One region of the Pseudoalteromonas sp. SD03 genome, then DNA from elsewhere that is predicted to be linked to it. Evidence: predicted binding sites of a transcription regulator. Region 1 holds the regulator's gene; each other region holds the start of a gene.
What was found. The regulator sigma-54, encoded in region 1, starts transcription at its own class of promoters, with help from an activator protein. The targets are predictions, from matches to a motif close to GTTGGCACGNNNNTNGNNT.

Region 1 (7,673 bases):
AAATAGGAATAGACTCACAGTCTTCATCCATTAACTCATGAACAATTTTTTCAGGGGGATTAGTTAATAAAGTACTCAGCGATAGGGCGCCTAAAAAGCAGTTATTTTCATCAACCACATATAAGTCATCTGTACCCTCAGGTAATTCGCCGCGTAAGCGAATATAACGCAGTACCACATCTAGAGTCACATCGGGGCGAATAGTAACGGTATCTATATTCATCAATGCGCCAGCAGAGCGCTCTTGATACGATAAAGCCTGCGTTGCACGTTCTCTATCTTGAATATCCATAGCGCTAACAACATCTTTATAAACGGTGTCAGGTAGGCTACGTAGTACTTCCCCTAAGTCATCATGGCCCATGTCTTCGGTTGCGGCAGCAATGTGCTCGGGTGCCATTTGCGCAATAATACCCAAACGTACATCTTCAGACAGCTCTTCAAGCACATCACCTTGTACATCAGGATCAACAAGCTGCCAGAGCATACGGCGAATTTTATGCGGGGATGATTCTAAAAGAAGTGCGGTATCACAAGGCGCCGTTTTTGCCAGCATGCGTCTAACTTGAACAAATTGACCACTATTTAGTGACTTAGTCACCTGTTTTAGTTGTTGTAGTGGAATATCTTGTTCTAAAGCTTCAGGCATTGGCGTCCTTAATTAAATTGTATTACATGCTGGAAGGGTATAAATGCTATTCAATTTTAGTTTATCTTACTTTATGTGAGCAAACTACCTCAACCACTATTAACCTAAGCTTAGGATGATGAGTTAATAATGAACTTTTTTATTCTTGCTCATTAAATCGTTGGTCAATTAGTTCACCTATTGCGCTAAGTGCAGGCTCAGCGTCGGGGCCTTCGCATACCACCTTAACTTCTTTGCCTTGGCTACTTTCGAGCAACATAAGTGCCAGCACGCTATCGCCAGCGGCCTGTTTGTCATCTTGAAATAAAGTGATTGTGGCATCAAATTGCACAGAAAGCTGAGCTAATACTGTCGCCGCTCTAGCGTGTAATCCTAATTTGTTTTTTATTAAAAATGTATTTTCTAAGCGCATGACATCTTCTCGCAAGCTTTATTCTTGTTCTCGGTGGCGAATTTTTACATTAGGATGGCTCATTGCAAAGCTTTCACCAATGGTTTGCGCTAAATAAACAGAGCGGTGTTGCCCACCAGTACAGCCAATTGCAATGGTTAAGTAGCTGCGGTTATTTCGTTCTAAATGCGGCAACCATGTTTGCACAAATGTTTGAATTTGCCATGTAAATTTTTGCACTATACTGTGACTTGCTAGGTAGTCTTTTACTGGTTGGTCCAGCCCTGTAAGTGGCTTAAGTTCAGGCTCCCAATGCGGGTTTGGTAAAAAGCGGGCATCGAATACGTAATCTGCTTCTTTAGGGATGCCGTGTTTAAAACCAAATGACTCAAAGGTAATGATCAGTTGTTTATCTTTTTTTCCGAGTATTTTTTCACGAATAGACTCAGCAAGCTGATGCACACTTAAATCTGTGGTATCAATCATATAATCAGCACGATTAATCAATACATCAAGCAGTTGTTTTTCTTTTTTTATGGCTAAATCAAGCGGCAAAGAATCAATAGATAAAGGGTGGAGACGTCGCGTTTCTGAAAAACGTTTTATTAATGTTTGATCGTCACTGTCTAAATAAAATACCGTTGGTTTAGTAAAACCAGGTAAATATTCAATGATTTCATTAAACTGCTGTTGCTCTTTAGGTAGGTTACGTACATCAACACTCACGGCAATTTTATTATAACTGTCGGAAACACTGCGCACTAATGATGGTAATAAATTAAGAGGAATATTGTCTACACAATAATAACCTAAGTCTTCCACAACGCGTAACGCCACAGATTTACCTGACCCTGAACGACCGCTTATAATTATTAATTCCATTTATCACCTTTCTTTGTTACTACGATTGACTGACGATAACCTGATATAGTTCGCTATCCGATTTGGCGGCGCGTAACTGTTTACAAAATTCTTTATCATTGAGCTTATCAGCAATCGTGGCTAGCGTCTTCAAATGCTGCTGATTATCGCCATCGGGAACAATTAACGCGACAAAAATGTCAACCGGTCGGTTATCAATCGCATCAAAATTAATAGCTGTTTCGCTCACTAAAATCAAAGCAAGGGGCTCTTGAGCACCACTCATGCGACCATGTGGAATAGCAATGCCTCGGCCAATGCCTGTACTTCCAAGCTTTTCTCTTGCAGTTAATGCATTAAGAATATCTTGTTGTGTTAAATAGGGCAGCTTATTGTGAGCCAATTCACTGATAAATTCTAAAATTCTTTTTTTACTATTAAAAAGGACCGCAGCTTTACTGCAGTCCTGACAGATAAGTGAGCTTAGTTTCATAGTGTTAGTGTCGAGCAAGTTTCTCTTTGTGTTTAATTACTTGACGATCTAGCTTGTCAATGAGCGAGTCTATAGCGGCATACATATCTTGATGCTCAGTAGAGGCAAAAATCTCAGCGCCACTAACATGAACGGTTGCTTCAGCTTTTTGGTTTAGTTTTTCTACATCGAGAATAACGTGCACATTCGTTATGTGATCAGTGTGCCTCTGTAACTTCGAAAATTTACTATTTACGTAGTCTCTAAGCGAGTCGGTAATATCTACATGGCGACCAGTTAAATTCAGTTGCATAAACATTTTCCTCTTTGTTGTACGCCTTAAATCAAACTTTTACGTTGATTAGACGGGGGAATAGCTAGAGATTCGCGATATTTTGCAATGGTTCTCCTCGCTACTTTAATTCCTTGCTCTGCCAATATATCTGCAATTTTACTATCACTCAATGGTTTAGCTGAGTTTTCTGCAGCGATTAATTTTTTAATTAATGCACGTATTGCTGTTGATGAACATTCGCCACCATTTTCAGTACTTACATGGCTTGAAAAGAAATATTTAAGCTCAAAAATGCCACGTGGTGTATGCATGTATTTTTGCGTAGTAACACGCGATATAGTCGACTCATGCATTTCCACCATTTCAGCCACATCGTTAAGCACCATAGGCTTCATAGCCTCAGGACCGTGTTCAAAAAAGGCCTGTTGCTGCTGCACAATACAGTTGGTTACTTTAAGTAGCGTGTCATTTCTACTTTCTAAGCTTTTTATAAACCATTTAGCCTCTTGTAAGTGCGAGCGAATAAATTGGCTATCACCACTTGATTTAACCGTACGCGACATAGCTGCATATTGGCTATTTACTCTGATCTTAGGCATGCTATCTGGGTTTAATTCAACTACCCAACGACCTTTAACTTTTTTAACCGACACATCAGGAATAACGTATTCAGACTCTTCTCTGACAATAGTGTCTGCCGGTTTTGGGCTGAGCGTATGAATCAACGTCATGATTTCTTTTAGCTCATCTTCTTTAAGCTTTGTTTTTTTCATTAACGTGCGATAGTCACGTGCAGCAAGTAAATCAATATGATCGGTTAAGATCATTTTTGTTTCGTTTAAAAAAGGTGTGTCTTTATCAAATTGATTTAGCTGAATACACAAGCACTCTTGTAAACTACGCGCGGCTATTCCCACTGGATCAAATAGTTGAATACGCTTTAGTACCGCTTCTATTTCGTCAAGTTCAACTTCATCTTCGCCGTCGTTTTCTTGGTTAAAGCTTTCTAATATTTCTTCACAGCTAAGGGTTAGAATCCCTGAATCGTCCACAGCTTCTACAATTGCAATAGCTATCGCTTCATCGGTAGGACTAAACGGCGTCAGTTGAAGTTGCCACATTAAATACTCATGCAGCGTTTCAGTCGAAGAGCCTTGATAAATAGATTCATCTTCTGGCATTGGGCCCGATGAAGAGGCAGGCGCAGCGCTCATATATTCATCCCAAGTAACATCCATAGCCATATCATCGCTAATGGTGTCTTTGGTCATTGCTTCGCCGCTATCTTGCTCATACTCGCTAGGTTTATCGTCAGCTGAGGCACTTAGCGTTAAGTCATCGTTATCGGCTTTTTGTTCGTTTTTACCTGCAGTGTCTTCGCTGTAATCGTGTTCTTCAACTTCAAGCAAGGGGTTGCTATCGAGCGCTTCTTGAATTTCTTGCTGGAGATCCAATGTACTGAGTTGCAATAAGCGAATTGCTTGTTGCAACTGTGGAGTCATTGTAAGTTGCTGGCCCATGCGCAGCTGTAATGATTGCCTCATGTATCTCTAACAATCCTTTTAAATTACGGTCTGTTGACCTTTACGGATTAAAATTTGTTCAAACTAGGGGCGGTTTAATTGCGGCGCGAGGTTTGTAACCTAGTGGGCTAAGTCAAAACCGAGCAACAAAGAGTAAATCGTCCCTAGGCAGAACCCGAAGGGCAGCGCCTGTTTGGCATTGATGCTGCGTTATCGCCTATTTATGGGGAATACCACACCACATAGGCTCTGCCTTGCCTAAATACCAAACAGACTGCTGCAAATTCAACCTTGAAAGGTCAACAGACCTAAGTATAATTAATCTTAGCAGATGCTTAGTGTAATAACACACATATTAGAGCTTGAACTGCTCGCCTAAATAAACATCGCGTACTGTTTTATCGTTTAATACATATTCTGGAGTGCCTGATGCAATTAACTCCCCATGAGAAACTATGTAGGCTTTTTCACAAACATCAAGAGTTTCGCGTACGTTGTGATCTGTGATAAGTACGCCAATTCCTCGGTTTTTAAGATGCTCTATAATCTTTTTAATATCTAATACTGAGATAGGATCAACCCCCGCAAAGGGTTCGTCTAAAAGGATAAATTTAGGGTTTGCTGCTAACGCGCGAGCAATTTCAACGCGGCGACGTTCACCACCTGATAAAGCCATACCTTGACTATCGCGGATATGCTGAATGCTAAATTCATCAAGTAAATTATTTAAGGTATCTTCGCGTTGTTGTTTATTTAATTCTTTACGTGTTTCTAAGATAGCCATTAAGTTTTGATAAACAGTCAGCTTTCTAAAAATAGACGACTCTTGCGGTAAATAACCAATCCCTAAACGCGCTCGGCTGTGCATCGGTAATAAAGTAATATCTTTATCATCAATTGATATTTTGCCTTTATCGCTAGGCACAAGGCCTACAATCATATAAAAAGTGGTGGTTTTACCTGCACCATTAGGGCCAAGTAACCCCACAATACTGCCAGCTTCAACCTCTAGGCCAACGTTTTTTACAACTTCACGACCTTTGTAGCTTTTAGCTAATAGCTCTGCTTTTAATGTGCTCATGGTTGGCCTTTATCATCTTCTTTTTTATTTTCAACAGGGACTAAAATAGTGTGTACACGGTCTGTTGAGTTTTCGTCTTTTTCTGCGCTAATTAACTGCTGCTCGATATCGTAAGTGATACTTTTAGCTGTTATTTTTTGACCTGCTTGAGCAATGCTTGCATCGCCGATTAAGGTTAAAAAACGCAGCGACACATCGTAACGCACTTCATTAGCACTGGCGCTCATTATGGTGCCATCAGCTTGTGTTTCTTCAAAATATGCAGGGCTGCCTGTGGCAATTAATAACTGTTTGTTATCGCCTAGGTCATCGCGTTTATGCACTTCTAAACGGTCAGCTGTGATACGGCGATTACCATGAATAATTTCAACATTTTTCTCAAAAATGCCTACGTTTTCTTTTAATTGACCTTCTTGCTTATCTGCACTAATTGAAATTTGATTTGCAGCGGGGGCTTCAGCAGGTTCAGCGCCATTACTGTTAAAAGCAATTAATAGTGAGGGAACAATTAAAATTTTAAATAGGTTATTGGTCATAATATAGGGTTCGCGTATGGTTAATAAGTTTAATCACCTCGGTTTTTAAATCGGCCTCAAGGCCTTTACCTGTGATTTTTAAATTAGGTCCTGTAATAACGACAGGCTGCTGTGATTGCATGGTTAATAGTTTTATATCAACATTGATGGTCTGGGCGGTGATCGTATCGATCATGGCGTTATCTACTAAATTTTGAGCGGTTACATTACCCTCTAACACCAGTTGACGGTCGTCGTAGAGTGTGGCTTCATCGGCGTTAATACGCCATGTTTGCTGCTCGTTGTATAAAGTGAATATAGGCTTTTCAAAAAAGGTAAAACCGAGTTGTTGATACAACTCCATTTTTACCGCAGTTACCTTATGGCTCACTTTACCTTGTTCATTATAAGCCGTTTGTTTTAGCTCAATAGCGGTATAATCAGGCTTAGCAATAACTTGTGTTTCTTCGCTTGCAGTTATATCAACCTTAGTAAAATAAGGATACCAGAGCCAAACCATACAGCTTATGAATAAAACGCTCAGTATAATGCGCGCTACATTCATGAACTCGTTCCTTGGCTAGTTAGTGGCTTGTTATTTTCGAGCATAAGTAAGTCTGTCAGCTCTCTTACCGCACCAAAACCGCCGGGCAGTTGGGTTACATAATGTGATAAACGTTTAATAAGTGGATGAGCATCGTTTACGGCTACCGCAAAACCGACTTGCTCCATTACTGGCATGTCTGGGCCATCATCACCTATATAAGCAATTTGCTCATCGCTAAGCGCTAATTTTTGTTTTAATTCTTGATAGGCTATGAGTTTGTCTTCTTGGCCTTGATATATATGTTGTACGGTTAAACTGCTCATACGTTGCTGCACTATATGAGAATGGCGCCCGGTGATCACGGCGACTTCAAAACCGCTGTTAATCAGGGCTTTGATACCAAATCCGTCTTTGGTGTTAAATGCTTTGAGTTCTTCACCTTGGTTTCCAAGGTAAATACGGCCATCAGAAAATACACCATCAATATCACAAATTAATAGCTTTACTTTTTTTGCGCGCGCCTTTGCATCATCACTTAGCGGTTGATAGAGATCTTCAAATTGCATTTATAGCACTCCCGCTTTAAGTAAGTCTTGCATATTTAGTGCGCCAATCGGTTGATTATGCTCATTAATTACAATTAAGCCATTAATACGTTTTTGTTCCATAATATTTAACGCTTCAGCCGCGAGCATCTCTTGGGTGGCTGTAGTACACGACTTGGTCATCACAACATTAATTTCAGTGCTATGAATGTCAATACGTTGCTCTAAAATACGGCGTAAATCGCCATCGGTAAACAGGCCTGATAATTGCTGGTCACTATCAACAATAGCGGTCATGCCGAGTCCTTTGGCCGACATTTCAATCAAGGCATCTTTAATCGTTTGCGTCTCGTTTATGATAGGCGTATCAGCACCACTGTGCATAACATCTTTAAGAGTTAAGAGTAATCGCTTGCCTAAGCTACCACCAGGGTGCGATAGTGCAAAATCATCAGCAGTAAAGCCGCGTGCTTCTAATAATGCCACCGCCATGGCATCACCCATAGCGAGTGTGGCAGTGGTACTTGCAGTAGGTGCTAAGCCCAATGAGCAGGCTTCTTGTTCAACTTTAATACACACATGCACATTTGCCAATGTTGCCATGGTTGAGCCTTGGTTGCCTGTCATGGCAATCATTTTGGCACCAATGCGCTTTAATACTGGAATAATATTAAGTACTTCGCTGGTTTCACCAGAGTTTGAAATGAGGATAACCACGTCATTTGCTGTGATCATTCCTAAATCACCATGGCTTGCTTCACCCGGGTGAACAAAAAATGCGGGGCTGCCGGTAC
Region 2 (7,673 bases), 1.4 Mb from region 1:
TTTAAGGGCATCGTCGGTCCCTTTAATGGCTTTCATTAATACATCTTGCGGCACTTCACGCAGGATTGCTTGAATGCCTCTGTCGTCTACATCCATTAAGTTTTCGAAGACAAACATTAAGTCTTGAATTTGTTGCGACATTTCTTCGTCATGCTCACGGATTGAATCCATTAACTGCCCTTCAACATTGGTATCGAGGTAGTTCATGATATCTGCCGCAGCTTTTAAGCCACCCATTTTCGCAGCTTGTGCACCCGCTTGACCGGCAAATTGTTTTTCCATAATTTCATTCAATTCTTGCAATGCTGCCGGTTGTACTTCTTCTAAATTAGCAATACGCATGGTTAAATCGAGGCGCACTTTTTCAGGAAATTGCGCTAAAATTTCAGCCGACTGTTCAGGCTCTAGGTAAGAGAGAACAATTGTTTGAATTTGCGGATGCTCATTACGAATAATGTTAGCCACCTGTTTAGAATCCATCCATTTTAATGAATCAAGGCCTTTAGCGCCTGAGCCCATCACTATTTGGTCTATCAAGCTGGCGGCTTTATCTTCACCTAATGCGGCTGTAAGTGCTTTTTTGATGAAGTCTTCAGATTGAAAACCAATCGTACTAAAGCTTTGAATTTGTTCAATAAACAAATTATGAACCGCGCTAATTTTAGCTTGCGACAAATCATCGATTGCCGCCATAGCCATACCGACCTTTTGCACTTGTTTTGGCTCTAAGTGCTTGAGGATTTGCGCTGCATCTTCTTCAGTTAAGCTCAGCAATAATATTGCGGCTTTATCTACACCATCAAGTTTATCAACATCAAACGCTTGAGGTAGTTGTTTTTGTTCTTGATCAGTCATCTTCTGTTAACCACGCTTTCACTACTTGTGATGATAGTTCTGGTTCATTGGCTACAAGGGCACGAACCGCTTTGAGTAAGTCTTCGTCGCCGTGTAGGTCTGGTAAGCGTAGTGTACCATCGCTTGAGAAGCCAACAGAAGCAGAATCAAAGTCATTATTTAGCATATCTAATGTGCTGTCACCAAGATCAACACCTGAACTAAGAGAATCTTCATCGTATTCTTCAAGTGTATTATCTGGGTAAATTAAGCGCTTAAGCATAGGTTTAACGACAGCTAAAATCAGTACAATAATAACCAGTGCACCTAATACTAAGCGCATCATTTTCATAAACCAATCTTGTTCCCATAAAGGCAACTCAAAATCAAGCGCTGAGTCTTCACGAACAAATGGTACGGTCACTACTTCAAGTGCATCGCCACGTTGCATATCAAAGCCTACGCCACCTTGTAACAAGCGACGAATATTTGACAGGGCTTCAACCGAGCGTGGCGTCATAGTTGTTTCACCATTTTCACCCACCGTAGGCAGGTAATCAACCGCAACAGAGACGCTTATTCTGCGGATCACTCCAGTTTGCTGACGCTTATGTGAAATAGTGGTATCGAGTTCATAGTTACGAGTGGCTTCTTTGTGAGTTCTACTCGGTGAGGTTGCAGTGCCTGCACCGCCCGCCATCGCATCTTCAGGAATAGTTGAGTTAACTGGTGGCTGATTAGTAAGCGCGCCTGGAATACCAACCGCTAGGCCACCAATATTATTTTCTTCAAAGGTCGTTTCACTTCTTACCGCAGGTAAATCTGGGTTGTAACGTTTTTGTGTTTCTTCTACCGCACTAAAGTCCATACTTAAATCTACTTGTGCGGTGTAATTACCTAATCCAACCACGGGAATCAAAATACTGTCGATTTTTTCTAGGTATTCTTGCTCACGTTTACGTTCTATATCGTATTCTTTACGCGAGCGTGCAGCTAAAGAGGTTTGCGAGCCTGAATTTAATAAACGACCATTTTGATCGGTCACAGTAACGCGCGAAGGCTCAAGCCCTTGTACCGCTGAAGCTATCATATCAACAACCGAGTCAACTTCTTCGCCATCTAGAGAGCGACCGCGTTTAAGAGTAAGTACAACAGTTGCAGAGGGTTTTTTCTCTCTACGGGCAAACACATTTTCTTTGGGAATCGCTAACAATACTTTGGCGCGAGTAACATTATTTAGCTCTTCTATAGTACGGGCAAGTTGTTGCTCACGACCATGTTTAAGGCGCTCACGCTCTAAACGTTGGCTTACCCCAAACCCCATGTCTTGCATAATAATGTCGCTACCTGATGTAGGCCCTTGATCTAAACCTTCACGGGTCATCAATAACTTGATATTTTGATATTCAGTTTCATCCACCGAGACCACATTGCCATCAAGTTGGTAGTCAATTTTTTGTGCATCTAAAAAGTCGAGTGTTTCTATTAACTCTTCAGTTTGCATTTTACCTAAAGGGCGCATATCTGGCTGACGAGCCCAAATAATAACGAAAATAGCAATGGCTAAACAAATAGCTAATGCAACAATCAGGGTAATTTGACGTAAAACATCAACACCGCCAAGGGCACTGAAATAGCCTGATTTTTGCTCTTGTTGATCTTCGTTTTCACTTTGCTCCATCATGCCATCAGCAAGTGCCAGATCTGTAGATTGATTAGATTGCGCCACAATAATTCTCCACTACCTAGTTAAACAGGCATGTTCATAATTTCTTTATAAGACTCAACAAGCTTATTACGAACCTGTACCGTAGCTTCAAATGCCACAGAAGACTTTTGCGAAGCAATCATAGCCTCGGCAAGTGATACGCTTCTGTCGCCATTCTCTACCGCTTTTACTTTTTGCCCTGTGTCTTGCTGAAGTTCATGCACTGTATTAAGGGCATTACTCAACATGTCACCAAACTGTGCTGTAGAGGTTGATTGCACTTGCGTTGGCAAGTTATTAACTTGATTACTACGTGTGGCCTCCGCAGCCATTGATTGCATTTCTTGAAATAAAGCACTGTTTTGAATTTTCATAATTGTCTCTGATAATGCAGTAAACTCTTAAAGAGAATAAAGCACAAAACATGCCAAAAATTAAAACCAATTAAAACAACGCTTTAAGTAAAATAATTAAGCAGTCAGAGTTTTGACAGCCCTAAATTCAAGTGATTGAACTTAGGGCTTATGGGGGTTATGCTGGGAGGGAAATACCTAAATCACGCATTTGTGCTAATTTGTAGCGTAAAGTACGCGGGCTAATACCTAAGGTTTCGGCGACCTCTTTACGTTTTCCTTGGCAGCGTGCCAAGGTTTCTAAAATAATACGATGTTCTTTATCTTTAAGCTCATCTTTGTAACTACCAGTATCGACGGCTAACAAATCATTTTTTTGCTCATCTGCAGGCGCTGCTTTTTCATCATAATAAGCGTTACTGAGACTACTTTTTACAGGCTCAATGTCAGCTTTAGTTTCTGCCACAAAATGCGTTGGGGCTAGATTTTCGATAAAAATAGCATGCTCATCAATACTATTTCCACTGCGTAAAATTAATGCTCGCTGGATAACGTTATCTAGTTCGCGTACGTTACCGGGCCAGCTATGGCTAAGCAGTTTTTGCTCTGCACTGCTATCTAAATACGCCATTGGCTCTTTGCTTTTACTTAAGTGACGTTCAATCAAATGTTTAGCCAACACAATAATGTCCCCTGGGCGCTCACACAGTGGTCGCCATAGCAGTGGGAAAACATTGAGTCGATAGTATAAATCTTCGCGGAACTGGTTTTCAGCAACCGCTTCTTTTAACTCTCGGTTACTTGTGGCAAGCACACGTACATCCAGTGCAATGGTTTTACGACCACCTAAACGCTCAACTTCACGCTCTTGTAGTACACGTAACAGCTTGGCTTGCAGGCCTAAATCCATTTCGGTGATTTCATCAAGTAAAATAGTACCCCCCTGCGCTTGTTCAAACTTACCAGGACAAGCCTGTATCGCACCGGTAAACGCACCTTTTTCATAACCAAATAAAGTGGCTTCGAGCATATTTTCTGGAATAGCAGCGCAATTAATCGCTACAAACGGTTCATTACAGCGTTTTGATTTGTCATGAATATAACGCGCCAGTACTTCTTTACCAGAGCCACTTGGCCCAAGCACCATCACACTGGCATCTGAACGAGCAACTTTATTAGCAAGTTCGAGTAATTGAATACTACTAGGGTCGGCGACAATGGGCCCGTCTGTTTCTTTTTCTTTTTCTGGTAAGTAACGACTCACCATATTCAATAGCACTTCTGGTGCAAATGGCTTGGCCATATAATCAATCGCGCCTAAACGCATAGCCTCTACAGCATCATCAATAGTGGCGTAGGCCGTCATCATTAGTACGGGTAAATCAGGGTAATTTAATTTAATACTACGTAATAAATCCAAGCCGCTCATTGCGCCCATTTGTACATCACTGACCACCAATGAAAATGCTTCTTTTTTTAGTAGCACCATGGCTTGCTCGGCACTATTGGCGGCCATACAGGCTATACCTGACATTTCAAGCGTATCAATTAATGCTTCACGAAGTCCGGCGTCATCTTCTACAACTAAAATAGTGTTACTCATTGTGACTCCCCTAATTTAGATGTGACACTAATAGGTAGCAACATACTAAAAATTGCTCCCCCTTGTGGGTTGTTGTTTGCTTCAACACGTCCCTGATGTGCACTGGCCACTGAACTTACAACGGCAAGTCCTAAACCAGTACCTTGGCTTTTAGTGGTATAAAAGGGTTCAAATATTTTTTCAGTTTGTGCTAAATCAAGCCCAGGGCCATTATCACTAACACTAATGCGAACATAATCAGAGTCTTGTATATCACGCAAAGCACTAAGATGTACTTGTGCACCACTGCCAATGACTTGAATACTATTATGAATTAGGTTTTGAATTGCGCTTGCCAATGCTGTTTTGTTACCCATAATTTCAATATCGGGTTCAGGTAAGCTCACATTTAATTCGCTATCATTGAGCGCTACCATAGCATCGGCACCGGCTTTAACTTCACTTAGTAGCTGTTGCATCGACACTTGCTCAACAACTTGCTGATCACCACTTTTAGCAAATAACAGCATGTCGTTTACTTGGGTTTCTAAATCTTTTAAACGTGACATTAATTTAGTATGAAAACTGCCGCGAGACGCTTCGGGTAAGCGTTTTGAGCCTAAATTTGCGGCATACAACATAGCCGCTGATAACGGTGTGCGTACTTGATGAGCTAAAGACGCAACCATTTTACCTAAGGCACTTAAACGCTGCATATGCGCGACTCGCTTTTGTAAGCGTCGGGTTTCGGTTAAATCGGTCATTAGTATAAGTTGCCCAGGCTCAGGCGCGAGTGCAGTAATATCGAGCTTTATTAAGCGTCCATCTTTTAACGACACTTCATGACCATCATCTTGATGAGGACGAAATGAGCGCTGAATAACGCTAAACCACTTCTCTCCTTCTAATGGCTCGCCGAGCATATCGATAGCTATTTGGTTTGCCTTAGCGATCATTCCTTTACCATCAAGTACAATAACGCCCGCAGGCATGGTATCAACCAGATGAGAGAGCCAACTTGCTTGTTGACGCAAATCACTCAACTCACCAACATACTCCTCTTGCAGTAAACATGGGTTATACTGATTAGCAGAAATAAACTGGGGTTTTAGCACACTTGCAAGGGCCATAATCAACTCTCTAAAATAATGTAGATACTGTAGCTAATGCACAATATGTACCAAAATTATTTCATAATAATATCAACAATTTAAATAGTTAAAATACGTGCCGTAAAAATGACGCGCTAAGGAATAAGCATGAAAGAAGAAGCTCAGTGTCGCTGTCCATGGTTAGATACTTCAAAACCCGACTACGTGGATTACCATGACCATGAATGGGGCGTACCTGTGTATGACGATCACCTACTTTTTGAGTTTTTAACGTTAGAATCGGCACAAGCAGGGTTAAGTTGGTACACCATATTAAAAAAGCGCGCTAATTATAAAAACGCCTTTGCAAACTTTGATGTAAATAAAGTAGCGGCCTTTACTGAGCAGGACCTAGAAACATTAATGCAAAATGAGGGAATTGTTCGCAACCGCTTAAAAATAGCCGCAACAATTAATAATGCAAAGTGCTTCATTGCTATTCAAAAAGAGTTTGGCAGCTTTAGTGATTACCAGTGGCGGTTTGTTGGCAATAAACCTCAGGTAAACGATTTAGAGACGCTTGCGGATTACCCTGCAGTTACTGAAGCATCAACGTTATTTGCAAAAGATTTAAAAAAGCGCGGTTTTAAGTTTTTAGGCCCAACCACAGTGTATGCCTACATGCAGGCGTGTGGAATGGTTAACGATCATAGTAATAATTGCTTTAGAAAAGAAGAAGTTAAAAAGCTAGGCTAGGTGGGGTTACGGGTTACGAGACGCGGGGTTAACCCGCTGACAAGTATAGCGCCGAGTTTGCATTAAACGCGGTGTTTAGTTTTTCTAACCTAATACCTGAAACCTGCCCTTAGCTCTCAATCTCTCGATAGGTTATATTTTTTCATTTTTTCGACCAGAGTGGTTCGCCTTACGCCAAGCACCTCGGCAGCACGGGCGACAACGTAATCAAAGCGCTCTAATGCCTGTGTGATTAAGTTAATTTCAAGCTCAGCTAAGTACTCTTTAAGCTCAATACCTTCATCGGGCAATAAACCAGGTGCGGCCTGAGCAAAGTCATCTTCTAGATCTATTTCATCTTCACTAAATCCGCCGCTAAAAATATCATTAAATGCATCACGCTCCATCAGTTCTTCTGGGTACTGTGGCTCATAGGCTTCAACTTCAATGTAGCGGTATTTATTAGGTAAGTCAGGAACATCCACCACCTTGTCTGGGAACATAATAACCATACGCTCAACTAAGTTAGCGAGCTCACGAATATTACCCGGCCAAGAATGTTCTTTTAAACTATCAATAGCACGCTCTGTAAACTTAGCCGTAGTACCGCTTTGTTCATTTACACGGCGCATAAGCTCTTTAAGTAGTAATGGTATGTCTTCTGCGCGTTGAGCAAGAGATGGGCTCTCAATAGGAAAAACATTTAAGCGATAGTATAAATCTTCTCTAAATGAGCCTTTTTCTATCATGTTTTCAAGGTCACGGTGGGTTGCAGCAATCACACGCACATCAGCTTGGATCGCTTTGGTACCACCAACGCGCTCATAGCTACGCTCTTGGAGCACTCGCAGTAACTTAACCTGCATTTGCAGTGGCATATCCCCTATTTCATCTAAAAATAGCGTGCCACCTTGCGCTAACTCAAAACGGCCTTTTCGTGCTGAAATAGCCCCAGTAAACGCGCCTTTTTCATGACCAAATAGTTCACTTTCTAGTAGCTCTGCAGGAATTGCCCCACAGTTTACTGGTACAAAAGGGCCTTTATTACGCTTAGAAAGCAAATGTACGTTACGGGCAACTACTTCTTTACCTGTGCCCGACTCACCTAAAATAAGTACGTTAGCATCGGTTTTAGCAACCTGCGTAATTAAAAAGCGTAAATCTTTTACCGCTTTGGTTTCACCAACAAGACCATCAAAGGTGCTTTTCTCTTTATTATTTTTATGTTCATGCGGCAACATGCGCTGATATTGCTGACAGTCGTGTAACAGCTGTGTGGTTATTTCATGAGTAAATGGCTCACATATCAACCCCACAACATTAGCCAAACTCAACAAAGGTTTAAGCGTTTCACCAATGAGTAAAAAAGG
Region 3 (7,673 bases), 1.2 Mb from region 1:
ATCGCTAACACGCAATAAAAATGATTAACAAATGAACAATGCAACTAAATCTTGCGTATAAGTTGTTTATGAGTTGTAAATAAAACATCTATGTTCTAAAACTAAAAGGTGACTAAAAAAGGAGCATCTTTATGCCAACTACAAACACAATAGAAAAAGACACCAAATTCGCACGTTGTTTAGAGTGCAACAAAGTAAATACATTTGCCGCTTTTCATTGGCTTTCGTTAGCGTTTAAGGATATGGCGCGCGCGCCCATGCTGAGCTTAATTTACGGTTTAATCTTCACACTTATTCCCGTAGCGATTGTTTACTCTGTTGTACTTACCGACAGCCACCTTGCCATACTGCCAGCCACGGTTGCATTTGCCTTAATAGGTCCTGTGTTTGCGGTTGGTTTGTACGATGTGGCTTGGGAGCTTGAAAAAGGCCATAAACCTACTTTAAGCCATTCATTAAAATCGATGTTTCGTAACCCTGTAGGTGAGTGGGGTTTTGCCGTGTTACTTATGGTAATTATGGTTATTTGGATGCGCTTAGCTGCAATTGTTCATGCATTGTACCCAAGCCATGCAAACCCAACATTTGAAGAGCTTTCGGCGTTTTTAACCATAGGCAGTATTATTGGCGGTATTTTACTGGTTAGTGTGTTTTCAATTTCGGCATTTACCCCGCAAATTATGATGGAAAGACGCGTTGATATAATGACTGCCGTGGTTTCTTCAATACATGCAGTTAAAGAAAACTTTGCAGCCATGCTGGTGTGGTCTATTTGTATATTTGTACTTGTGGCACTGGGCTTTGCTGCGGGTGCCGCTGGATTCATTATTATTATGCCACTACTTAGTTACGCTAGTTGGCACGGTTACATTGCGGTTATTAAAACTAAAAAAGAACGTGGTTACGAATAACATTCACCCATAGTCATTTTTTATCACTTAATAAAACGCTTTAGGGTGTTTTATTAAGTGATGCCTGTTTCCCTCCTGTGAATTAAATCTGCAAAAACCTTGATCTCAATAAGGTGCAAAGCTTAAAAAGCGCGCTAATATAATGTGATATACCACACGCTTTATAAAGGAATAAACATGAGTCAAAACGTTGCAGACTTAATGACACCTAACCCATTCTCAGTGAATATAAAAAGTACTTTGCACGACGCACATAATTTAATGAAAGAAAAAAATGTTCGTCACATTCCCGTTATCGACGAAGATGGCGCATTTGTTGGCATGCTTACGCAAAAAATTATGGTTGCCAAAGTAATGGGGATCATGGCTACTTTTGGCGCAAATGCATTACAACGCAAAGAAAAACTCACAAAAGTAGAAGATATTATGGTGAGTGACTTTATTAGTGTTACTCCAGCCCAGCCATTATCAGATGTGGTTAAGTTTTTTGTAGAGAATCGCCATGGCTGTATGCCTGTGGTTAGTGAGCAAGGTCAGCTGGTAGGTATTTTAACCTCTTCTGATTTTGTGCGCTTAGCTGCGGCGCTATTATCTTAACTTAATAGCACAATAAAAAACCTGCGTTTTGAATTTACTCAAAGCGCAGCTATTTTATAAACAAATACCTACCCAGAAGCCTCTTCGCATATAGCTAAGTCACTAACAGCCTGTTATGGTAAGCAGCTCTTTTCAGCAGTTATCACTAAAAGGTAATTTGTTATATGGCTAATCAATTAAATGTACTGGGAACTCGCCTACAACTATGTTGTGGCAATGGCGGCTATACTCGCGAAGGGTTTTGCTATGTGCCAGATTCAGACTTTGGTAATCACAGTGTGTGCGCCATTATGACCGACGAATTTTTGCAATTTTCTAAGGCGCAAGGTAACGATTTAATTAGCCCTAATCCTTTATATGATTTTGCAGGCTTAAAAGCTGGCGATAAATGGTGCTTATGTGCGATTCGTTGGTATCATGCCATTGCTGCAAATGTTGCTCCTCCTGTTGTACTTGAAGCAACAAACCAAAAAGCGCTAGATATTATTCCCCTTGAAGTATTAAAAGCACATCAATATACCGGGTAATGATTTGAGCGCTCAGCTTGCAATATTAAAGTATTATAACCACCCTTTATGTTTAAAAAATAAATAAGGGGCAAAGCCCGACAGCAACATAATGCCAATTGCAAATGGATAACCCCATTCCCATTGTAGCTCAGGCATTATATTAAAATTCATACCATAAACACTAGCCACTACTGTAGGCGGTAAGAAAACCACTGAGGCAATAGAAAAGGTTTTAATAATTTGATTTTGTTCAATATTAATAAAGCCTTGTGTTGAATCCATCAAAAAGTTCACCTTGTCGAACAAAAAGGTACAGTGCGACATTAAAGTTTCTATGTCGAGTACAATTTCTCTAAGAGATTCGCGCTCGTCATTTTGCGCGCCTATACGGCGTATTAAAAACGAAATATTGCGTCGCGTATCCATTAAACATAAACGCACCTTACCATTAGCATCTTCTAAGCGAGCTATGCGACCAACCGCCTCTTCTAAGTCTGAGTTATCTTCTTCAAGTACATAAGCACTGAGCTTCTCTAATTGATGATGCATGTCTTCGAGCATATCCGCGTGGTTTTCAACTTTTTGATCAAATAAAGTGATTAATAATTGTTTTGCTGTATCGCATGCCACCTGACCTTTGCGCGCTCTTAAGCGCAGTAGTCTAAAATCAGCCAATTCCTCATCACGAATAGTAAGTAAGCAATTGTTTTGCAACAAACAAGCTACCGTTACAGTATTAAATCGCCCTTCATTAGGTGACATAAACAATGCATGCACATGTAAACCTTCATTATCGATAAAGCACCTAGACGACGTTTCAATCTCTTCTACATCTACCGAATCTGGAAAAGTTATATTGAGCGTTTTTGCAAGCGCATTTTGCTCCTGCGGTGTTGGATTAATAGTATCAATCCAATGTGCATTCTTTATGGATACTTCAACAGGGGTATCAGGTAAAGGCGCTAACTCTTTGATCACTCCTTGCTCGATGGAAAAAAATCTCAACATACACTTCTCCTTTAATGAATCTTTAAGTTGAGTATATGTAACAGGACATTAATCAACAATGATAATACCTTCATTATAACCACTATAAAGGGCACGCTATTCGCTAACACTTTAAAGTACTGCTGTTTTGCAGAATTTACAAAAAAGTGCATATTTTTCATATGCACTTAATCTTACTGCTTTATCAAGTACTATAAATAAAAATTAAACTGCTATTTTTCAGTTAGTTAAAACTATGTCACTATCGGCATGACGATTGCTTCTATAAATACAAGAGGTGTTCGTTATCGCAATTTAAATACTCACTAGAGTAAAGCGAGCACTATTTTTGAAATAGTAGGAGGAATCATGAGTAACAGTAATAATGCAAATAAAGTCGCTGAATTTACCGCTCCCGGTGTAGAAAACGAATCAGCAAATAAAGCAATATCTGTACTAGAAAATCGCATGGTAGCGCTAATTGATTTACAGCTAACTTTAAAACATATTCATTGGAATGTAGTAGGTCCAAACTTTATTGGCGTACATGAAATGCTAGACCCACAAGTAGAAACCGTCCGTGAAATGACCGACACCATAGCAGAACGTATTGCCACTTTAGGCGGCGTCCCAGTTGGCACACCAAAATCGATTGTTGAGCGTCGTACATGGGAAGATTACGCCATAGGTAAAGGCTTAGTAACTGAACACTTAGCCGCATTAGACAAAGTATATAACGGCGTTAACGGTGATCACCGTAAAGCCATAGAATCACTTGCTGAGCTTGATCCGGTATCTGAAGATATGATCATTGCGCAACTTGCAGAGCTTGAGCAATATCAGTGGTTTGTTCGCGCCCACATAGAATCATCTACTGGTCAATTGAATAGCTAATTTTTAAAGCAGTCATTTTACTTACAAAGCCCAGTAACTTGCTGGGCTTTTTTGTTTTTAAACTATATTCCTCTTATTAATACACTAGAAATCCCCCTATTTAGCGCATATAACACGTTTAGTTACTATACTTATTATTAAAGAGAACTTACTATCGACTCCTAATTATTAGCAGGGAATTTGAAGTGTTGTCGCGTCTATATAGCTTTATGCCAGGTTTACACACCTTATTTAATTATCAACGTCAATGGTTTGCTGATGATGTGAGGGCGGCATTATCGGTTGCAGCCGTTGCTTTACCTGTTGCTATAGCTTATGCGCAACTTACAGGCGTTAATGCTGCAGTTGGCCTGTATTCTTGCGTATTACCTATGATGCTTTATGCACTTTTTGGTACCTCTAAACAGCTTATTATTGGCCCTGATGCCGCAACATGTGCGGTTATTGCAGCAGTTGTTACTCCACTTGCTGCAGGCGATAGCTTTAAACATTGGCAATTAGTGATCACCATGACCGCAATGACCGGTTTTTGGTGCTTTATTGCCAGCCGCTTTAAGCTAGGTGTATTAGCCGACTTTTTATCTAAACCAATTTTAATGGGGTTATTAAACGGTGTGGCTATTACCATTATTGTTGGTCAGTTTTCTAAAGTATTTGGCTTTACCTTTGATGAGCGCTACTTGCTTGAGCGTTTAGGTGGCGTTCCTACGTATTTATCGCAAACTCATATTCCCACCTTATTAATGGCTTTATTTACCCTCGGCGTTTACTTTGTGTTAAAGCGCTTAAAACCTACATGGCCAGCCTCTATGTTTGCCATTGCACTAGGTGCGGTATTCGTTTGGTTGTTTAATTTAGAGCAGTTTGAAATAAAAACCATAGGCACAGTAACCGGTGGTTTGCCTGTGTTTAACACCCCAGTATTTGACGTGGGTATTATTCGAGAACTTGTTGTACCGGCACTCAACTTAGCCATAGTTAGCTTTGTCAGCATGATGCTAACGGCGCGAAGCTTTGCAGCAAAGAATGGCTACGACATCGATGCCGATAAAGAATTTAGAGCCTTGGGCATCGCTAATTTAGCGTCAGCATTATCACAAGGCTTTGCCGTTAGTGGTGCCGACTCACGCACAGCCGTAAACGACGACTCTGGCGGAAAAACCCAATTAGTTTCGATTATAGCTGCCGCTATTATTGGCGTTATCGCTCTTTTTTTAACGGCGCCGCTTGAGTTTATTCCCAGTGCTGCACTCGGGATTGTATTAATAATTGCCTCTGTTCACCTGCTTGATTTAAAGGCAGTCTGGCAATTAAAATTTAAAGATAAGCAGGCATTTTACTTAGCCTCAGCCACACTTTTTGCTGTGCTGTTTATTGGTGTTATACCAGGAATTACCCTTGCTGTATTACTAGGGTTATTTCAATTTATTCGAACTGTTATGCGCCCATCAGACACCATTTTAGGTGTGGATATAAAAGGCGTAGTAAGAAGCTTAGACGAAACAGATAAAGCCAAAGCAGTACAAGGGGTTTTTATATATCGTTTTAATTCTCCTTTAACCTATTTTAATGCCAGTTATTTTAAACGCCGCTTGTTAGAGCAATATGCAAGACAAAAAGACGACACGCAATGTGTCATTATTGATGCTGTGCCCTGCTTCACTCATCTTGATTTAAGCGTTATGGCCATGCTCGCAGACCTAGATGTGATATTTAAAAAACGAGGTATTCGATTAGAGCTAGCGGGAAGAAAACGCCAGCTACTTTCTTGGTTTAAAACCGCTGGTATCGCCTCAGGTAAAGACGGTATTTATATTCATTCAGACTTATACATTGCCTTACAAAAAAACAGCGTCAGTCAGCATGTCGACGAGGTTACGATGTTTCAATCGCAAAACTCCGAAGAGATAAATGCAGGTAATAATTAGGGTTATTATTTTTCCTCAACTACACTAGGGTCTGTTGACCTTTGTGGATTAAAATTTGTTCAAACTAGGGGCGGTTTAATCGCGGCGCGAGGTTTGTAACCTAGTGGGCTAAGTAAAAACCGAGTAACAAAGAGTAAATCGTCCCTAGGCAGAACCCTTCGGGCAGCGCCTGTTTGGCATTGATGCTACGTTATCGCCTATTTATGGGGAATAACCACACCACATAGGCTCTGTCTTGCCTAAATACCAAACAGACTGCTTCAAAAGGTCAACAGACCCTAGATGAGTCATTTATTGTGAATGACTCTTTATAAAAACAATAGAGTGTTCAAGCATTTTAATAAATCAACACTTAATAATAAGCGTAGCCTTATTACCTTTTCTTGCTACTTACTAAGCCTTAAAAATACAAACAATAGCCAGATGCAAATATCATACAGCGCAGTAAATACATAGTTTAGTCGCTAATGCGGTCGCTTTTAGTTTTAGCTAATTAGCCATAAGTAAACCTAATGAAAGACAAAGGAGCTACCATGAAATATACATTAATAATTTTATGCTTAATTGCACTTGCAGGTTGCGATAGAGGCGTTGATTCTCCAAGAGGATTTAGCTTACCAGAGGGAAATGCTGAAAAAGGTAAAGCCGTTTTTATAAAGTATGAGTGTTTGGCATGCCATACACTTGCAGGCGTAGAAGATGACAGTATAAAAAAACATGACGATATTTCTATCAGACTAGGCGGTAATAAAACCAAAATAGTCACTTATGCTGAGTTAGTTACATCGGTTATTAACCCTTCTCACCGCTTTTCAAGGCCTTACAGAGCTGATGCTAGAACCCCCGATGGAGCATCTAAAATGACGGTATTTAACGACACCATGACCGTTTCTGAACTCACTGATTTAGTGACCTTTTTACAACCAAATTATAAACTTATTCCTTATCACAGAACGAAGTACTCAGATTACAAATAAATACTTATAAGTAAACATCAACAAAAAAGCCGTTATTAAACAACGGCTTTTTATTATAGATTATGTATAACCCTATTCAGCATTAACCATGTCTTCAAACTTCATACCGGTTAATTTAGTTAGTACTTTAATTACATAAACAAAAATACCAATGAGCATGAGCATAGACGGAATAGCAATTACCGGATAACTCAATAGCGTCATTTCACCAAGCTGTTCGTTAAATTCAACGGAACCTGCAGGGCTGGTAACAATCCATTTAGCAAGGATGTAATTCATCGTAGATGAAAACACAAAGGTCAGCGCTAAGAGGTAATTAGCATTGGTGATTTTTTGTTTAAAGCTTTGTGTATTGCCCCGTGCATCTAAGGCATCATAAATAGTATCTAGCTTAAATAAAAGTGAGTTTAATAAAAGTTTGGCTAGCAGGGGTTTACCAAAAAAGCCCGACATCAGCACGGTAAAACCAATGATTGCCGGAATAGCTGCTTCTTTAATAGCTAACCACTCAACGTTTAGCTCAAACAAGGCAATACCACCGGTAAGCAAAGTACTTAAAAAGCCTAAAAGCGAGATGAAGTTTAATGAGCCCGCTTTTATAAAATCATAAATACCGTAACTAATAGGGAATATAAGCGCGACAATTAAACCAGTCACACTGCCTAAATATTCAGGGCCAGAAAACTTCATTAAAATGACTGAAGGGATGATGATATTAAAGACTATTTCGATAAGCGGATTATTTTTTTTACGCTTATTTGTAGCTTGATTATTACTGGTCATTTTTAGTTCCAAAAAATATTACTGCTGCCATTAATTTCCCCTAATGTGGAATAAATAATGCTAAATATTGCTTCTTTGCATAATACC
Region 4 (7,673 bases), 1.4 Mb from region 1:
CATAAACAGTTCCAGCGGTAATACCGCCTGATGGCGCTCCACCATTCGATACCACATCAAGACGTGCATCAACTCGTTCAAATACATTAAAGCCATTATCGCTTGATTTGATCTCAACGCCTTTTGCAATGGTTACTTCGTGCTGGCCTTGATCGCCTTGGTATTCGTATTTGCCATTAGTGCTATTAAATGTATAAGTTTGAATATCGTCTTGATAGCCAGAGAAAAGGTATTTCCCCCCTTCAGATTGACTATTCATTAAGTTAAGCAGCGATTTTTGCAATTCTTTTAGTTCACTGGCAACCGAAGCCAAATCACCTTTATCTAACGAACCATTGCCCGCTCGTATAGTTAACATTTGCGCTTCTAAAATAGTGTCGTTCATACCTTGTAATAAACTTTCTTCGGTTTCTAAACGCCCTTTTAGCTGGTTAATATTCTTCGTCAGCTGCTCATTAGTTTCTATTTTATTGGTGTACAACATACCCTGCGAAATAGCAGCAGGGTTTTCTGAGGTACTCAAATATTTTTGACCTGTCGTAACGCGCTCCTGCGCACCAGCTACATTTTGTTGATTCTCAAGTATTTTATTAATGTTATTTTGATACATTAAATTATTTGATAAACGCATAATTACCTCGCCGCACTCAGTAAAGTGTCAAAAATAGAACGTGCTGCAGACAGTACTTGAGCCGATGCAGCATAAGATTGCTGAAAACGCAGCAAATTAGCTGCCTCTTCATCTAAATTTACGCCGGATAACGATTCATACCAGGCTTCTGATTGCTGTGCTAAAGCATCAAATGCCGCCCCGTTGGTTTTTGCTTGACTGGTTACTACACCAACATCGGTTACTAATCCAGCATAGGCCTGGTTCAAGGTTTTATGATTATCGGCTGAGGCACTTGCTACCACATTTTGACGTACTAAATCGCTATTTTGTAAGTCAGCGAGTTTTTGACCATTACGGTTATCATCAAAACCGCCTTCATTAAATTCTAAATTAAAGGTATCACCTGTAGCCGGTACCCCTTCAATATTAAAGTCAAAACCATAGCCATCATAAGGAGGCCCCGCTTGCGCCAAAATATTGTTAGCAGGCGGTGTAACCGTAAACGTGGTTGTACCATTACCATCAGTAAGTTGATATTCGTTAGCATTAGCAGTTTTAACAATGTTAATAGGACCATTTGCTAAGCCTAAAGGGTTTGTAAAACTGCCGGTAGTTACATCGCTCACATCACCCGGTGAAATAGTCCCAGTGCCTGTATTATCAAGCCCGTCTGCTGTTCTAATTGGAGAGGCCAATGCAATGTCTTCTCCTCGACCTGTTGTCAGCGATATATTGCCAGCCGCGCCACTATTAAGTTTTATCTGAAATTGATCACCGGCATTACCGGCTCCGGTTACGTTTAGCTCTAAACCAAACGACTCCCCGCTGGTGATTGCCGCAGAGTCAATAATGCCACTCGGTGGAATAACAGCTAACGATGCACTGCCTAAAGGCTCGCCTTTATTATCTATTGGCTGAATACTTACTTCGTTAGGGTTCCCCGTATAGGTGATCACAAAATCACTCGCTGGTAGTTCACTGCCTTTACCAGCTTCAACGGTTGCTGACATATTAGCTGTTCCGGTATTTGCTTGATAAACAAAAGCACTGACCGTTGGGATATCAAAAATATCGCCTCCAAGCTCACCGTTTGCATCCATTCCTAAACGGTTTTGCTGATTAAACGAATCAGCAAGCGCAATGCCCATCTGACCTATTTGATTTTGTGCAGGCACCAAAATATCGTCTCTAAATGCCAATAAGCCACCAATTTTACCTTTGAGTTTAGTGGGATCTATTTCTAGTGGAACTGCTTGGCCACCATTTACATCTAAGCGTAACTCTTTAAAATTGGCATCGGGATCGCCACTAATCGAAAACAAGTTAAATGAACCATTTTGCATAACAACCGCTTCACCTGTGCCCATAAATACTTGTTTTTCACCATTAGGGCCATCGAGTGTTTCTATATCAATTAGTTTTGATAAATCACGTATTGCTTTATCACGCTCGTTGTAAGCTGAGCTAGCATCTGCTTCGTTTTTAGTGCCATGAACACCCGCAATTTCTTGATTTAACGAACTAATACTTTCGATTAACGTATTCGCCTCTTCAGAAAATATTTCTAATTGCTCATTAACCACTGCTTTTTGCTCTGAAACAATACCTGCAAGCCGGTCCATTTGATCAATCAGATTTTGCGCATCACTCATCACCAATGAACGAGCAACCGTAGATGAAGGTTGGTTAAGTGCTTCTTGCACGTTGTTAAACATCGAGTTGATACTAGTTGATAAGCTGTTTGATTTTTCTGAAAAAATTTGATCAACCCGACTCGCCTCGCTAACAAATTGATCAAAAAAGCTTTTATTTGAGGTATCTCGGTTTAATTGCTTTTGTGCAAACTCATTTAATAACCGGTACGTTTGACCGCGGCCCACCTGATTATCAATCATGGTAGTAAATTCAGTGCGCTCTCGTACATACCCTTCAGTATTAACGTTTGCGATGTTTTTACTTGTCGTTTGCAATAACTCAGAGTTTGCTCTTATTCCTGAATTAGCAATATTTAATAAATTAAACGACATGTTACTCTACTCCTTGGCGGATAACGCTTGTGGCGATATTCTTTAACTCGTTACTGTTAAGCACTCTTTTTATTTTGTCTGCATAGTTAGGGTCGGTTGCATAACCGGCTTGCTGTAAAGAGTCTAAAAATTTGTGCGGCTTTGCTGTATTGTTTAATGCATCTTGATAGCGAGGGTTCTGTGTTAAAAAATCCACAAAATCATTCACGCTATCTTTTATTGAGTCATACGCTCTAAAGCTTGCTTGCTTTTTAACTGCAGCGCCTTGCTCAAACTCTAAAGTGACCTTACTGGCTTTTTCGCCCTGCCAACTTTTATCTGACTTTATATTGAATAAATTATTTGAGCTATTGCCATCACCTTTACTGATAATATGTTTACCCCAACCAGTCTCTAATGCTGCTTGCGCAACCATAACCGCCGGATTTAAACCAATTTTCTTAGCCGCTGTTTTTGCGTGTTCCCATACGGTGCTTACAAATTCCTCAGCATTTTCAAATGTGCCAGACGCTATGTTTTGTTCGCTTTTTTCAGTTGAATCAACGAGCGGCACTTTTTCAGTGACCTTTTGGTTTTCTTGATGAGGTAAGGTGCTACCCGCACGTTGGTCACTAAAGAAATCTGACGTTGTACGAAGAACAGAGCCTGGCATAAAGTTTTTTCCATCTGGCGATAGTTGCTGCACAATTAAATCTGCAAGACCTAAAGAGCCATTTGATGAAAGCTCTGTAGCCATCTGTTGGTCGTGCATTTCTTCAAAAAACTTCACGCCACTTGCATTAAATGGGCTTTCTTTGTCTTCAAAAGCCTCATTGGCTTTACGCATACTTTTCAGTAGCATTTGGGTGAAGATAGCTTCAAATTGTGCCGCCGCTTTTTTTAACGCCGCTTTAGATGCATCGGTTGATGCATCACCGCTGTTTAAAGCATCTCGACGCAAAGAGTCTAAGTTGCCTAAATCAAAAAAGTTTTGCTTATCTAGATGATTTGTTTCCATCAGCTTTTTGACACAATAATTAATAATACCTAGTTAAATGCAATAATTGAGCCAAAAGAAGAGTAGCGATGAAAGGTTAAGGATGAAAGGTTAAGGATGAAAGGTTAAGGGTTAAAGACCCTAGGGCTTAGGGTCTAGAATCTTATAAAACTAAATTACAACAAGCTGACCGTTAATTGCACCGGCTTCTTTAAGTGCTTCAAGAATCGCCATTAAATCGCCAGGGGCAGCGCCAACTTCATTAATAGCACGAACTAAATCATCAAGGCTTACACCTGGGTCAAATACAAAAGCACGTGAATCATCTTGATTAACGTCAATAATACTTTGTTGGGTAACCACTGTTTCCCCCTCAGCTAGAGGATTTGGCTGCGCCACATTTTGTTGCTCAGCAATGGTCACAGTAAGGCCACCATGTGTAATTGCCGCAGGTTGTAATTTTACATTTTTTCCAATAACTATAGTGCCGGTACGTGAGTTAACAATTATTTTTGCCGAAGTATCCGCAGGCTTAAACTCTAAGTTTTCAAGAGTTGATAAATACGATACACGTTGCGAGGCATCACGAGGTGCAATAACGCGAATAGAAGCTGCATCGAGTGCTTGAGCGCTATTTGGGCCGATTAAATCATTTATGGTTTTCTCTAAACGTTTAGCAGTAGTAAAATCAGGGCGGTTTAAATTAAAGGTAATATAGTCGTTTTGCATAAATGGGCTTTTAACAGCACGTTCAACCGTGGCACCATTTGGTACGCGTCCTACCGTTGGCGTATTAATCACAACGCGACTACCATCAAGGCCTTCAGCGCCTAAGCCACCTACAATTAAACTGCCTTGAGCGATGGCGTAAACATTACCATCAACCCCTTTTAGGAATGTTTGTAATAATGTACCACCGCGCAGGCTGCCTGCACTGCCAATCGATGACACAGTAATATCTATGGTTTGCCCTGGCTTTCTAAATGGAGGGAGTTCAGCATGAACAGCAACCGCTGCAACATTTTTAATTTTTGGCTTTAAACTAGAAGGTAACGTAATACCAAAACTATTGAGCATGCCTTTAAAACTTTGTTCGGTAAAACGGCTTTGCTCACCGGTACCCGGTAAACCAACAACCAATCCATAGCCCACTAATTGGTTTGAGCGCACCCCTTCGACCATAGACACATCTTTAATTCGCTCAGCACTGGCAGTAAATTGCCAGCCTAGTAGCACCATAAAACAAAAAACTTTAAAACCATTCATGTTGAATGTCCTCTAAAAGGGAAACAATGAGCTACTAAAGAAACGCGTTAACCAACCCGGGCTTTGTGCCTCTTGAGTTTGACCCTTACCTGAATACTGAATACGCGCATTCGCAATACGATTAGACTCAACAGTATTATCAGCATTAACATCTTGTGGACGCACTAACCCCTCTAAGCGAATAAATTCTTCACCGGTATTTAGCGTTAGCCATTTTTCACCGCGAATCACTAAATTACCATTTGGTAATACTCGCATCACGTTAACCGAAATATCGCCAACTAGGCTGTTTGATTGATTTGATTTTGAGTCACCTTTAAACGACGCATCACTACCAACCCCAAATTGAATACTATCGCCACCAATATTAACCGGTAAACCACCTAAACCAATAACAGGATCGAGGCTAGCATCTGTTTGTTTATCTGTTTCTGTTTTAGCCGCTTTTGTGGCTTGGGTTGACTCTTGCAATTTAACAGTAATGATATCGCCTGTTCTAAGTGCTTTCTTATCGGCATATAAGTCATTCGATAACTGAGTACTGAATAAAGAGCCAGTTGCTACCACTGGCTCCATATTAGGCTCAGGATACATAGGTGCATAGTAGGGATCGTCCTGCACTACTTCATTATTTTGTGTAGATACACAACCGCTTAACAGTAAAGTCCCTACTGCAAATAACATGATATTACGCATACAATCCCCCAAGACTATAATTGTTGATTGATGTAGCTCATCATTTCATCAACCGCTGAAATTACCTTTGAGTTCATTTCGTAAACTCGCTGAGTTTCAATCAAATTAACCAACTCTTCGGTCACATTTACATTTGATGTTTCAAGTGAACCTTGAATAATTGTACCTAAGCCCTCAACCCCCGGGTTACCTTGAACAGGTGCACCACTTACTGCAGTTTCGGTATAAAGGTTTTGCCCTATAGGCTCAAGGCCCGACGGATTGATAAAATCACTAATAGTAATTTGACCAATAACCACGTTTTCGGCTTGACCTTTAATGCGAACTGACACTTCACCATCTTGAGATACGGTGATTGACTGTGCATCATCAGGCACATTCATTTCAGGCTGAACAACGTAACCGGCACCCGAAGTTACAACTCGCCCCTCACCGTCGGTGGTAAACTGACCGTTACGCGAATAGGCAATATTGCCATCAGGCTGTAAAACCTCAAAAAATCCAGGACCAGAAATCATCCAATCTAATGAATTTTCAGTGGTGAGCATGTTACCTTGGGAAAAGTTTTTCTGATTAGCGACCACTTTCGTACCCGCGCCCAACATTAAGCCTGACGGCATTTCGGTGTCTTGCGATGAGCGACCGCCTGGTTGATTAATATTTTGGTAGAGTAAGTCTTCAAAAATAGCGCGGCTTTTTTTGTAACCCACTGTACTGGCATTCGCTAAGTTATTTGATATAACCGATATATCTGTTTGTTGAGCGTCAAGCCCTGTTTTACTTATCCATAATGCTGGATTCATAATAATATCCTCACGTTATAGTTAAACGATGCGCATCAGCTGTTCTTGACGTTCGTCAATCTCTTCAGCTGTTTTCATCAGTTTTACTTGTAATTCAAATTGGCGTTGATGACTGATCATATCGACCATTTCATGCACAGGATTTACATTCGATTTTTCTAATGTGCCGCCTAATACTTGTACATTGGCTGATGTTTCAACTATTTGGCCTGGTTTAGCTCTAAATAAGCCATCGTTACCCTTCTCGAGTGTAGCGTTGTTTGCATCAACTACTTTTAGCCGATCAACTTCTTCTAAAAAGTTAGCCGGTGCACCTTGAGGGCGAACTTGAATAGTGCCATCTTTGCTAAATTCAATTTTTTCAATCGGTACAGGTAATATGACTGGCCCACCTTCGCCAATAACTTGACGACCGTCGCTGGTAGTCAACATTCCTTCAGCCGTTATATTTAACGAACCCACTTTTGTATAGGCTTCATTACCAGAGGCATCCTGAACACTCAGCCATGCGTTATCACTCATAGCAATATCAAGGCTGCGACCTGTTTCGACAACACCGCCCGATGTCATGTTTGATCCTGGGCGCTCCTGCATAGCAAAAACACGAGTCGGCAAACCTTCACCGAAAGCCTGCATTGACCGTGCTTGCGCAAAATCAGATTTAAATCCAGTGGTATTCGCATTTGCCAAATTATTGGCTTTAAGAGCAAGCCCTTGCATGCTTTGTTTAGCGCCAGATGCCGCTATGTAGACCATTTTATCCATAACATCGACTCATTAAGAAATCTATGTATGAGTAAATGCAATATAAGTGCCAAATTAAATTTAAGTGTGAATAAGATTTTAGGAGAGGAATAAAAAAGGCTGCACTAAGCAGCCTTAGTAAATCAAAATATGATTATCTGATCTGAAGGATGTTCTGTTGAATAGTTGAGTTAACCTCAAGCGCACGAGAGTTTGCTTGGAAGTTACGCTGCGCACTAATCAAATCAACCAGCTCATTGGTTAAGTTTACGTTAGACTGCTCAAGAGCTGACGAATTAATGTTGCCTAGTGTGCCTGAACCTGGCTCACCCGCAATTGGTTCCCCCGAGGTCAAACTTTTTTTCCATGAAGTGTCACCTACTTGCTGCAAACCTTGTGAGTTTGAAAAGCGCACCATGGCAACTTGACCTAAGTAAGTTGAATCACCATTACTGTAAGATGCAACAACTTTTCCATCTGTACCAATATCAATACCCGCTAAGCGACCTACTGTCGCACCATCTTGCTCTAGTGCTTTCACCTCAAAG

Region 2: fliE (flagellar hook-basal body complex protein FliE) is a predicted target of sigma-54. The motif match lies at 2,956-2,974, and genes of this name have one in related genera.
Region 3: dps (DNA starvation/stationary phase protection protein Dps) is a predicted target of sigma-54. The motif match lies at 3,269-3,287, and genes of this name have one in related genera.
Region 4: flgJ (flagellar assembly peptidoglycan hydrolase FlgJ) is a predicted target of sigma-54. The motif match lies at 3,675-3,693, and genes of this name have one in related genera.

Annotation. Positions count from the first base shown of each region.
Region 1 is NZ_CP162514.1:453,061-460,733, forward strand. It holds gene mgtE (magnesium transporter) at 1-649, opposite strand, end outside; gene ABZP26_RS02155 (HPr family phosphocarrier protein) at 789-1,061, opposite strand; gene rapZ (RNase adapter RapZ) at 1,080-1,922, opposite strand; gene ptsN (PTS IIA-like nitrogen regulatory protein PtsN) at 1,942-2,394, opposite strand; gene hpf (ribosome hibernation promoting factor) at 2,399-2,686, opposite strand; gene ABZP26_RS02175 (RNA polymerase factor sigma-54) at 2,713-4,212, opposite strand; gene lptB (LPS export ABC transporter ATP-binding protein) at 4,547-5,272, opposite strand; gene lptA (lipopolysaccharide transport periplasmic protein LptA) at 5,269-5,808, opposite strand; gene lptC (LPS export ABC transporter periplasmic protein LptC) at 5,798-6,352, opposite strand; gene kdsC (3-deoxy-manno-octulosonate-8-phosphatase KdsC) at 6,349-6,900, opposite strand; gene ABZP26_RS02200 (KpsF/GutQ family sugar-phosphate isomerase) at 6,901-7,673, opposite strand, start outside.
Region 2 is NZ_CP162514.1:2,547,187-2,554,859, forward strand. It holds gene fliG (flagellar motor switch protein FliG) at 1-855, opposite strand, end outside; gene fliF (flagellar basal-body MS-ring/collar protein FliF) at 848-2,563, opposite strand; gene fliE (flagellar hook-basal body complex protein FliE) at 2,584-2,916, opposite strand; gene ABZP26_RS11955 (sigma-54 dependent transcriptional regulator) at 3,074-4,498, opposite strand; gene ABZP26_RS11960 (PAS domain-containing sensor histidine kinase) at 4,495-5,607, opposite strand; gene ABZP26_RS11965 (DNA-3-methyladenine glycosylase I) at 5,737-6,324, shown strand; gene ABZP26_RS11970 (sigma-54-dependent Fis family transcriptional regulator) at 6,441-7,673, opposite strand, start outside.
Region 3 is NZ_CP162514.1:2,824,348-2,832,020, forward strand. It holds gene ABZP26_RS13190 (DUF2189 domain-containing protein) at 132-911, shown strand; gene ABZP26_RS13195 (HPP family protein) at 1,089-1,508, shown strand; gene ABZP26_RS13200 (DUF2237 family protein) at 1,673-2,035, shown strand; gene corA (magnesium/cobalt transporter CorA) at 2,069-3,025, opposite strand; gene dps (DNA starvation/stationary phase protection protein Dps) at 3,374-3,898, shown strand; gene ABZP26_RS13215 (SulP family inorganic anion transporter) at 4,084-5,826, shown strand; gene ABZP26_RS13220 (c-type cytochrome) at 6,360-6,803, shown strand; gene ABZP26_RS13225 (VC0807 family protein) at 6,876-7,586, opposite strand.
Region 4 is NZ_CP162514.1:2,575,826-2,583,498, forward strand. It holds gene flgL (flagellar hook-associated protein FlgL) at 1-631, opposite strand, end outside; gene flgK (flagellar hook-associated protein FlgK) at 634-2,640, opposite strand; gene flgJ (flagellar assembly peptidoglycan hydrolase FlgJ) at 2,642-3,637, opposite strand; gene ABZP26_RS12090 (flagellar basal body P-ring protein FlgI) at 3,788-4,882, opposite strand; gene flgH (flagellar basal body L-ring protein FlgH) at 4,895-5,578, opposite strand; gene flgG (flagellar basal-body rod protein FlgG) at 5,593-6,381, opposite strand; gene ABZP26_RS12105 (flagellar basal body rod protein FlgF) at 6,403-7,146, opposite strand; gene flgE (flagellar hook protein FlgE) at 7,280-7,673, opposite strand, start outside.